DNA from 4 places in the Rhodopseudomonas julia genome. Region 2 is predicted to be linked to each of the others. Evidence: predicted binding sites of a transcription regulator. Region 2 holds the regulator's gene; each other region holds the start of a gene.
The links. The regulator PhoB, encoded in region 2, activates phosphate uptake and scavenging genes when phosphate is short. The targets are predictions, from matches to a motif close to TGTCATNNANCTGTCAT.
Positions count from the first base shown of each region.

Region 1: J2R99_RS15940 (esterase-like activity of phytase family protein) is a predicted target of PhoB. The motif match lies at 1,202-1,218, and genes of this name have one in related genera.
Region 3: J2R99_RS06220 (YrbL family protein) is a predicted target of PhoB. The motif match lies at 1,467-1,483, and genes of this name have one in related genera.
Region 4: J2R99_RS13395 (esterase-like activity of phytase family protein) is a predicted target of PhoB. The motif match lies at 1,065-1,081, and genes of this name have one in related genera.

Region 1 is NZ_JAUSUK010000002.1:1,422,803-1,425,002, forward strand. It holds gene dnaE (DNA polymerase III subunit alpha) at 1-1,059, opposite strand, end outside; gene J2R99_RS15940 (esterase-like activity of phytase family protein) at 1,267-2,200, shown strand, end outside.
Region 2 is NZ_JAUSUK010000001.1:959,069-961,268, forward strand. It holds gene phoU (phosphate signaling complex protein PhoU) at 1-573, shown strand, start outside; gene phoB (phosphate regulon transcriptional regulator PhoB) at 591-1,286, shown strand; gene upp (uracil phosphoribosyltransferase) at 1,295-1,939, opposite strand; gene J2R99_RS04470 (phosphopentomutase) at 2,064-2,200, opposite strand, start outside.
Region 3 is NZ_JAUSUK010000001.1:1,354,393-1,356,592, reverse strand. It holds gene gshB (glutathione synthase) at 1-598, shown strand, start outside; gene J2R99_RS06220 (YrbL family protein) at 632-1,327, opposite strand; gene J2R99_RS06215 (YifB family Mg chelatase-like AAA ATPase) at 1,662-2,200, shown strand, end outside.
Region 4 is NZ_JAUSUK010000002.1:895,009-897,208, reverse strand. It holds gene ttcA (tRNA 2-thiocytidine(32) synthetase TtcA) at 1-87, opposite strand, end outside; gene rpsD (30S ribosomal protein S4) at 186-806, opposite strand; gene J2R99_RS13395 (esterase-like activity of phytase family protein) at 1,158-2,200, shown strand, end outside.

The DNA.
Region 1 (2,200 bases), on a different contig from region 2:
GAAGTAGCCCGGGAACTTCATCTTCTCGATGATGCCGAGCTCGAAACTCAAACGTTTCTCGTAATCCTCCACGCTGAGGCCCGGCGCGCAGCCATGTTTGGCGAGACGCATTTTCAGCCCAGCCTCCGCCTGCTCGCGCAGTTCGGCGGCCTCATGTGCTTCCGCCGTCTCGGAATCGGCCGCCATCCCTCCGACGAAACGCGGCAGGATCGGCCGGCGCGTCTTCGGCCGCATCTGGCAGCGGACGGCAATCTCGACGGTGTTTTCTATCGCCTCGGGCAGATCGGCGAATTTTTCCGCCATCGCCTCGGCCGACAAGAAGCCATGCTGGCGCGTGAGCTGCCTGCGATCATCTTCAGAGACGACGCGGCCTTCAGCGACCGCGAGGAGCGCATCATGCGATTCGTAATCGTCCTCGGTTGCGAAGAACGGTTCATTCGTCGCGACGATCGGCACGTCGCGCGCATAGGCAAGGTCCAGAACACCCGCTTCAGCAGACATCTCGATCTGCATTCCGTGGCGCTCGATCGCCACGTAAAGCCTGTCCTGAAAAATCGTCTGAAGCGTCGTCAGGCGTCCCGCGGCATCCTCCGGGCGATTGCCGAAGATGGACGGATAGAGCACTCCGTCATGACCGCCCGTCATCGCCAGAAGCCCTTCGCCATACGCCTGCAAAAGCGGCGCCGTCAGCGGCAAGCCGGCCGAATCTTCGCCGAGATAATAGGCGGTGACGAGGTGGACGAGGTTCTGCCAGCCGGTTTCGTTGGCGCAGAGCAAAAAGAGATGCTCCCGCCCGGCGGCTCGGAAGTGCGGGTCGGCGCGGCGCTCCACATTCTCCGACAAGGCCACGGGCAATTTGCAGCCGATGAGCGGCTGGATCCCAGAGCCTGAGGCTTTTTGAGAAAATTCCAACGCGCCAAAGAGATTGGCCGAATCGGTCACGCCCACTGCGGGCATGCCCGCGCTCTTGGCGAGCTTGATGAGCTTTGCGACCGGGAGAGCGCCCTCCAGCAGCGAAAAGGCCGAATGACAATTGAGATGGATGAAATGCGGTGCCAAGGGTGAACTCCTCTACGCCACTTGTATCGCTGGTGACGACCGAGCGACAGGCACGAGCGGCCCTCGTCCCCATTCATCTCTCTCAATGCCGGCGTCACGCCCCTCCCGCTGCGACGCCAAGTCAGGCACGCCGCGATGGTGCCGTCATGCATCCGTCGCCAAGCTGCGCTTCCTAAGAGACATACGAATCGCCCAAAGATCTCCGCCGTGCGCTCACCTTCCTTTGTGTCCCTATTCCCGGGCCTCCTCGTCTTCCTCGTCGCCGTCGCGGCGCCCGCTCCAGGCAGAGCCGCGGAGGCCGGCAGCCTGCCTTCGCCCGTCTTCCGTGGGGCCTTGACGTTGCCGCACAACCTGAAGGTCGAGGGCACGACTTTCGGAGGCATTTCCGGTCTCGACTATGATGCGGCCAGCGACACGTTTTATGCGCTCTCAGACGACCGCGCGCAGCGTGGACCGGCACGCTATTACAAGCTCCGCCTGACCCTCGACGCAGACGGCATCCACGGCGCCAACATCGCCTCCATGCATGTCCTCACGTCTCCGGACGGCGGCCAGTTCTCTGAAGGTGATATCGATCCGGAGGCTTTGAGGCTCGCGGCGTCCGGCAAGCATCTCTACTGGTCGAGCGAGAGCAACCAGGACGGCACTCCGGAGATCTTCGTTTCCAACCTCGACGGCAGCGCGAGCCGAGGGCTCTCCTTGCCAGACGCCTACTTGCCGAAAGCGCACGGCAGCCGCGGCGTGCGCCCCAATCTCGGCTTCGAGGCGATCGCCCTCTCCCCGGACAACAAGCGTCTTTACGCCATCACCGAAAACGCGCTCATCCAGGACGGCAGTCAGGCAACGCTTTACGCCGGAAGCCTGTCGCGCATCATCGTCTTCGACCTCACATCCGGTAAAGTCGTCGCCGAGTACATCTACGAAACCGATCCGATCTTCCGCGCCCCGGCATTTCCGCTCGGAGGCGCCGACAATGGCGTTTCAGAAGCGCTCGCGCTTGCCGACGGCCGCCTCCTCGTCATCGAACGCTCATATGCGGCCGGCGTCGGCAACCACATCGTCATCTATGTCGTCACGCTCGACAACGCGGACGACATTTCCGGTCTTGAAAGCATCGCGGATCGCGATGTCCGCACGGTTC
Region 2 (2,200 bases):
TTGAGCACCAATTCGCAGCTCGCCCAGGACGTCATCCTCGGCGACCGCCAGATCAACCAGATGCATTACCAGATCGAGGAGCGGGCGATCCTCGTCATCGCCAAGCGCCAACCGATGGCCCAGGATCTCCGCGAAACCGTCGCCGCGATCCGCATCTCGCACGATCTGGAACGCGTCGGCGACCTCGGCAAGAACATCGCCAAGCGCGCGCTCGCCATCGAGGATCAGCGGATGAACCACCAGCTTCGCCGCGGTGTCGAACATCTGGCGAGCCTCGGCCTACGCCAGCTCAAGGACGTGCTCGACGCCTATGGCTCGCGCGACGTGCAGAAGGCGATCTCGGTGTGGCGCTCCGACGACGAGATCGACGCCATGTATGTGTCGCTGTTTCGCGAGATGCTCACCTACATGATGGAAGATCCGCGCAATATCGGCATGTGCACGCATCTTCTCTTCTGCGCCAAGAACATCGAGCGGATCGGCGACCACGCCACCAACATCGCCGAGACGATCACCTATCTCGTCACCGGCAAGCAGATGGAACGCGCGGCGACTGCGCCGTCCGCGGGTTGACGGAGTGAGCCATGCAGGTGCCCCGGATTCTCGTCGTCGAGGATGAAGAACCGCTGACGCTGCTTCTGCGCTACAACCTGGAGGCGGAAGGCTATTCCGTCGATACGGTGGGGCGCGGCGACGATGCGGAGTTGCGCCTTCTGGAAGAGGCGCCCGACCTCCTCGTTCTCGATTGGATGCTGCCGGGCCTCTCCGGCATCGAACTCTGCCGACGCGTTCGAATGCGCGAGGCCACCTCAAAACTCCCCGTCATCATGCTGACGGCGCGCGGCGAGGAAGACGAGCGCATCCGCGGCCTTGCCACCGGCGCAGACGATTACGTGGTCAAACCCTTCTCGGTGCCGGAGCTGATGGCCCGCGTGAAAGCGCTCCTGCGCCGCACGCGTCCGGAAATGGTCGCCGACAAGCTCGCCGCCGGCGATCTCGAACTCGACCGCGGCACCTTCCGCGTGTTTCGCGGGGGCCGCGAGATCCATCTCGGGCCGACGGAATTCCGGCTTCTGGAATTCCTGATGCGCAGCCCGGGGCGGGTCTTCACCCGCGAGCAGCTCTTGAACGGCGTCTGGGGCCGCGACGTCTATGTCGACGAACGCACGGTCGATGTGCATGTCGGCCGCCTCAGAAAGGCGATCAACCGCGGCCGCATGCGCGACCCGATCCGCACCGTCCGCGGCGCCGGCTACGCGCTCAACGAGCAGTTCGTTACGACCTGAGCCGCGGCCTATTTCGTCCCGTACATGCGGTCGCCGGCATCGCCGAGGCCCGGCAGGATATAGCCGTGCTCGTTCAGATGGCTGTCGATCGCGGCCGTCACCACCGGCACGTCGGGATGGGCGGCACGGAAGCGCTCCACACCTTCGGGCGCGGCCAGCAGGCAGACGAAGCGGATATCCTTCGCCCCGCGCTCCTTGAGGCCCCGGATCGCGGCGATCGCCGAATTTGCCGTCGCCAGCATCGGATCGACGGCAATGACGACGCGTTCGTGCAGATCTTCCGGCGCCTTGAAGTAATATTCCACCGGCTGCAGCGTCTCCGGATCGCGGTAGAGCCCGACATGGGCGACGCGCGCCGCCGGCACCAGATCCAGCATACCTTCCAGAAGGCCGTTGCCGGCGCGCAGGATGGAGGCGAAGACGAGCTTCTTGCCGGCCAAGGTCGGCGCCTCCATCGTGGCGAGCGGCGTCTCGATCGTCGTCGTCGTCAATTCCAGATCGCGTGTCGCCTCATAGGTCAAAAGTGCTGCGATCTCGCGCAACAGACGGCGGAAGCTCGCGGTGGAGGTGGCCTTGTCGCGCATGATCGTCAGCTTGTGCTGAACCATCGGATGATCGACGACGGTCACATCTCGTCTCGTTGAAGCGTCCACGCCCCTCTCCTTCTCGTCTGTCGTTCGTCGGCGGCTTCTGTCTCTCCCTGGGTGAAATGGGTCACGGCACCAAGGTCAACCCGCTGCCTGGAACCGAAAGGCGATATTCACCGGCGAAATCGCCTCAGATCAGGCTCGCGCCCGCCGCAAGCGGCGGCAAAGCGAGATGCGCCGACAGCGTCTGGCCGACATCGGCATAGGTCGAAAGCTCTCCCGCCCGGCGCCCTTCGATGCCAGGCCCGAAGGCCAGAACCGGCACTG
Region 3 (2,200 bases), 400 kb from region 2:
CGCCCATGTGCGCAACGCGCCGGAAAAACTCTTCGTCACCGAATTCTCTGATCTCATGCCGGAGACGCTGATTTCGCGCGACATTGCGGCGATCCGCGCCTTCCGTGAAGAACACCGCGACATCATCCTGAAGCCGCTCTACGGCAATGGCGGAGCGGCTGTCTTCCGCATCAGCGAGGGGGACGAAAACCTGTCCTCGTTGATCGAGCTCTTCGAGACGACCTTCCGCGAACCCTTCGTCGTGCAGCGCTATCTGCCGGAGATCCGCAAGGGCGACAAACGCATCATCATCGTTGATGGCGAGCCCGCCGGTGCGATCAACCGGATCCCGGCCGTGGGCGATGCGCGCTCCAACATGCATGTCGGCGGCAAAGCCGTTGCCGCCGAGCTTACCGATCGCGACCGCGAGATCTGCGCCCGCATCGGCCCGGAACTCAAGGCGCGCGGTTTCATCCTCGTCGGCATCGACGTGATCGGCGACGTGATGACGGAGATCAACGTCACCTCGCCGACCGGCATCCGCGAGCTCCAGCGTTTTTCGGATATCGACGCGGCCGCGATGGTGTGGGACGCAATCGAACAGCGCTGCAAGGGCTGACGGGCGGGGCAGAACCCCGCCCTCAAGGCCGGCTTAGTCGAGAAGCGAGACGGCCGACGGCGTCACCTCGCCGGCGACGAAGCCGTGGATGCGGGCGACGAAATCGTCGACCTTGCGCAACACCTTGCGCTGTTGCGAGGTGTCGGTGCGCAGGAAGAACGGGCAATAATTGGTCGTGCCGAAATCGTCGATGAGGACGAGGCGGCGGATTTGGCCGTCGACGTCTTCCTGGACGAGAACATTGCACAGCATGATTTTTCGTGTCGGGACGCGATAGGTGGCGAGATGCTCGCAAAACACCTCGACGGCCGCCTGACATTCCGGCGAATAGCCGTGGATCGTCAGATAGCTTTCGAGCGTGCGTGAGATCTCGCCGTCGCCGTCGCGAATGAGCTCCACCGAGAGCCCGAGCCCCAAACTCGTCGACACGAATCCGAACTGCCGCGCCACATGCGCAAAGGCGACCTCGCCGCGCCTTTGGCCGAGGCGACGCAGGATGTGCTCGTCCTGGCGGTTGTCATCGAAGCGCACGAGCGGACGCAGACGCTTCCATGCGGATTTCGCCCGGCGCTGGTCGGCGAGCGTGTAATCCGGTCGCCGTACCTTGATGCCGCGGTCTTTGCGGGCGGGATCGACAAAGCATAGCCGTCGTCCTCCGCGCGCAAACGGGATCGCCCGGCTCAGATCGACGGCAGCTGCCACCGAACGCCGGTCCGCTCTCGCATGCATTGTCTCCGGTCCGGCGATAAATGCCCAAACCGGCGCAAAAAAAGCCCTAAGGCGCGCGGAAGCGCGCCTTTTTTCAATCGAATCGCAGACCATGTGCCCCGGCCGCCTGTTCGCACCCGCAGCGTCGATCCGCCGCGAGTGTTATGTATCCTTCATAAAGTCCTCACAAACCGCACTTGCAAGGACCGGAACGGCGAGGGCGCAAAAATGTGACCGATGCGTTTCGGAATGTTCCCCTTGCGCAACAGGTGCGCCCCTCGGATCGCGTTCCGTTTTCGTTCTTGTCATTGTGTGAAAGCTGAGTCATCCTGCAATCAGAACGGGGGTGTGGGCGATGGTTTCTCGCGTTACGACAGTGGCGTTCCGTGGGGTCGAAGCGATCCCGGTCGATGTCCAGGTGCTGATCGCGCCGGGGCGCACGCTCTTCAACATTGTCGGTCTGCCCGACAAGGCGGTGGCGGAAAGCCGCGAACGCGTGCAGGCGGCGATTCATGCTTCGGGTCTTGCGCTTCCAGCCAAGCGCATCACCGTCAATCTCGCCCCGGCAGACCTTCCCAAAGAAGGCAGCCATTACGATCTGCCGATCGCGCTTGCGCTGATGGCGGCGATGGGCGCCATTCCGGCCGACGCAGTCGGTGATCATGTGGTGCTCGGGGAGCTCGGCCTCGACGGGCGCATCGAAGCGGTGGCGGGGGTGCTGCCGGCGGCGATTAGTGCCAATGCGCTGAAGAAGGGGCTCATTTGTCCCGCCGCTTGCGGCGGGGAGGCTGCCTGGGCGGGTGAAGAACTCGCTATTCTGGCGCCGAAGAGCCTGATCGCGCTCGCCAACCACATCGCCGGCAGTCAGGTCCTGTCACAGCCCAAGCCCGCGCT
Region 4 (2,200 bases), on a different contig from region 2:
ATGCGTCGCCTCTGAGGCCTCATCGGGCTCGGGCGCAGGCACCGCCTCTTCCAGCAATTCGTCAATATCGTCCAGAACCTCGGTCATCGCCGCACCTTCACCGAAGCCGCCCGCTCGCTCAAGCCCATGGATACAAAAAGGGCCGCCCGAAGGCGGCCCTTGAAAAGCATTGTGATCGCAACCGTTTACTGGCGCGAATAGTACTCGACCACGAGGTTCGGCTCCATCGTCACCGGATACGGCACTTCGGAGAAGGCCGGCACGCGGGTGAAGGTCGCCGTCATCTTGTTGTGGTCGGCATCGATGTAATCCGGCACGTCACGCTCGGCGAGGTCGGTTGCCTCGAGCACGACGGCGATCTGCTTGGAGCGCTCGCGCACTTCGATCACATCGCCCGGCTTGCAGCGATAGCTCGGGATGTTGACCTTCTGGCCGTTGACGCGGACATGACCGTGATTGACGAACTGGCGCGCCGCAAAGACCGTCGCCACGAACTTCGCACGATAGACGATCGCGTCGAGACGGCTCTCCAGGAGGCCGATCAGCTTCTCCGAGGTGTCGCCCTTCAGGCGCGCGGCCTCGTCGTAAATCTTGCGGAACTGCTTCTCGCGGATCTCGCCGTAATAGCCCTTTAGCTTCTGCTTGGCGCGCAGCTGCACACCGAAGTCCGAAAGCTTCGACTTGCGGCGCTGGCCGTGCTGGCCCGGGCCGTATTCACGCTTGTTGACCGGGCTCTTCGGGCGACCCCAGATGTTTTCGCCCATGCGGCGATCAAGTTTGTACTTGGCGCTATGGCGCTTGCTCATGACGCTATCGTCCTTACCGTTTCGGTTGTCGAAACGCGCCCTCCTCTGCCGCCCATCCCGCGAATGCGGAAGAACGACTGACAGGGGTCCGGCGAAGCGCTCGCCGAAATTCCGATCCGAACATAAGTTGGCGGAAGTTACCCCACGGGTGCGGGCCCCGCGCGCTGAAAGCGCCGAGCCGCGGCTCACTTATGGGTTTTATCGCTCCGTGTCAAACACGAACCGCAGCCGAGACCCTTCCGGCGCTCTTCATCGTCGTTTCATCTCGCCGTCAACGGCCTGCAACGAAAGCTGTCTTCATGGAAGCCGAACCTGGCGCGCCCAGGCGCCCCGAAATGAAAGGCCCTTTTGATGATGCGCACACTCCTTCTGGTGGCCACCGCTTCCGCCGCCCTTCTGAGCCACGCGAATGCGCAGGAGAAGGCATTCCCGGCGAAGCTCGAGGCTCATGCCGTGCTGCCGGCGGCAACCTTCGTCGAGCCGCCGAAGGACGCTCCGGCGAGCCTCGCCACCTCCGCAAAGTTTACCTCCTCCGATTACCATCGCGCCGAAGACACAAAAGTCGCAGGCAGGGACGGGGCGCGTGCGACCGGCCTCGACATGCCGTTCGACGGCCAGCCGATCCAGGGTTTTTCGGGCATCAAGAAGATGGATGACGGCACCTTCTGGTCGCTCTCCGACAACGGCTTCGGCTCCAAGATCAATTCCGCCGACGCAGCCTTGATGATCCATCACCTGTCGTTCGACTGGGACGCGAACAAAGTGAACCGCCTCGACACCGTCTTTCTGTCCGATCCGAACGAGGTAGCGCCCTTCCCGATCGTCAACGAAGGCTCGCAAAGCCGCTATCTGACCGGCGCCGATTTCGACGTCGAATCGATCCAGCCAGTCGATGACGGCTTCTGGATCGGCGAGGAATTCGGACCCTATCTCCTCAAGTTCAATCAGAACGGAGAACTCGAAACGCTCGTCGAGACGAAAATCGGCGACAAGCCGGTCACCTCGCCGGACAATCCCTTCCTGCGCCTGCCGGGCAATCCGGCGACCGAAATGCCCGCCTTCAATCTGAAGCGTTCCGGCGGTTACGAGGGTCTCGCCTCCGCCCCCGACAAGTCGAAGCTCTACGGCCTTCTGGAAGGTCCGATCTATGTCGACGGCGAAGTCGAAAAGGTCGACGGCCATCCAGCGCTGCGCATCATCGAATTCGATGTGGCCAAGGGCGCATGGACCGGCCGCTCCTGGCTCTATCCGCTGGCTGAGGGCGGCGAGGCGATCGGCGACTTCAACATGATCGACGACACGCACGGCCTCGTCATCGAGCGCGACAACGGCGCCGGTTCAGCCGACGAAGCCTGTGACGATCCGAAGTCGACGGCAACCGATTGCTTCGCCAA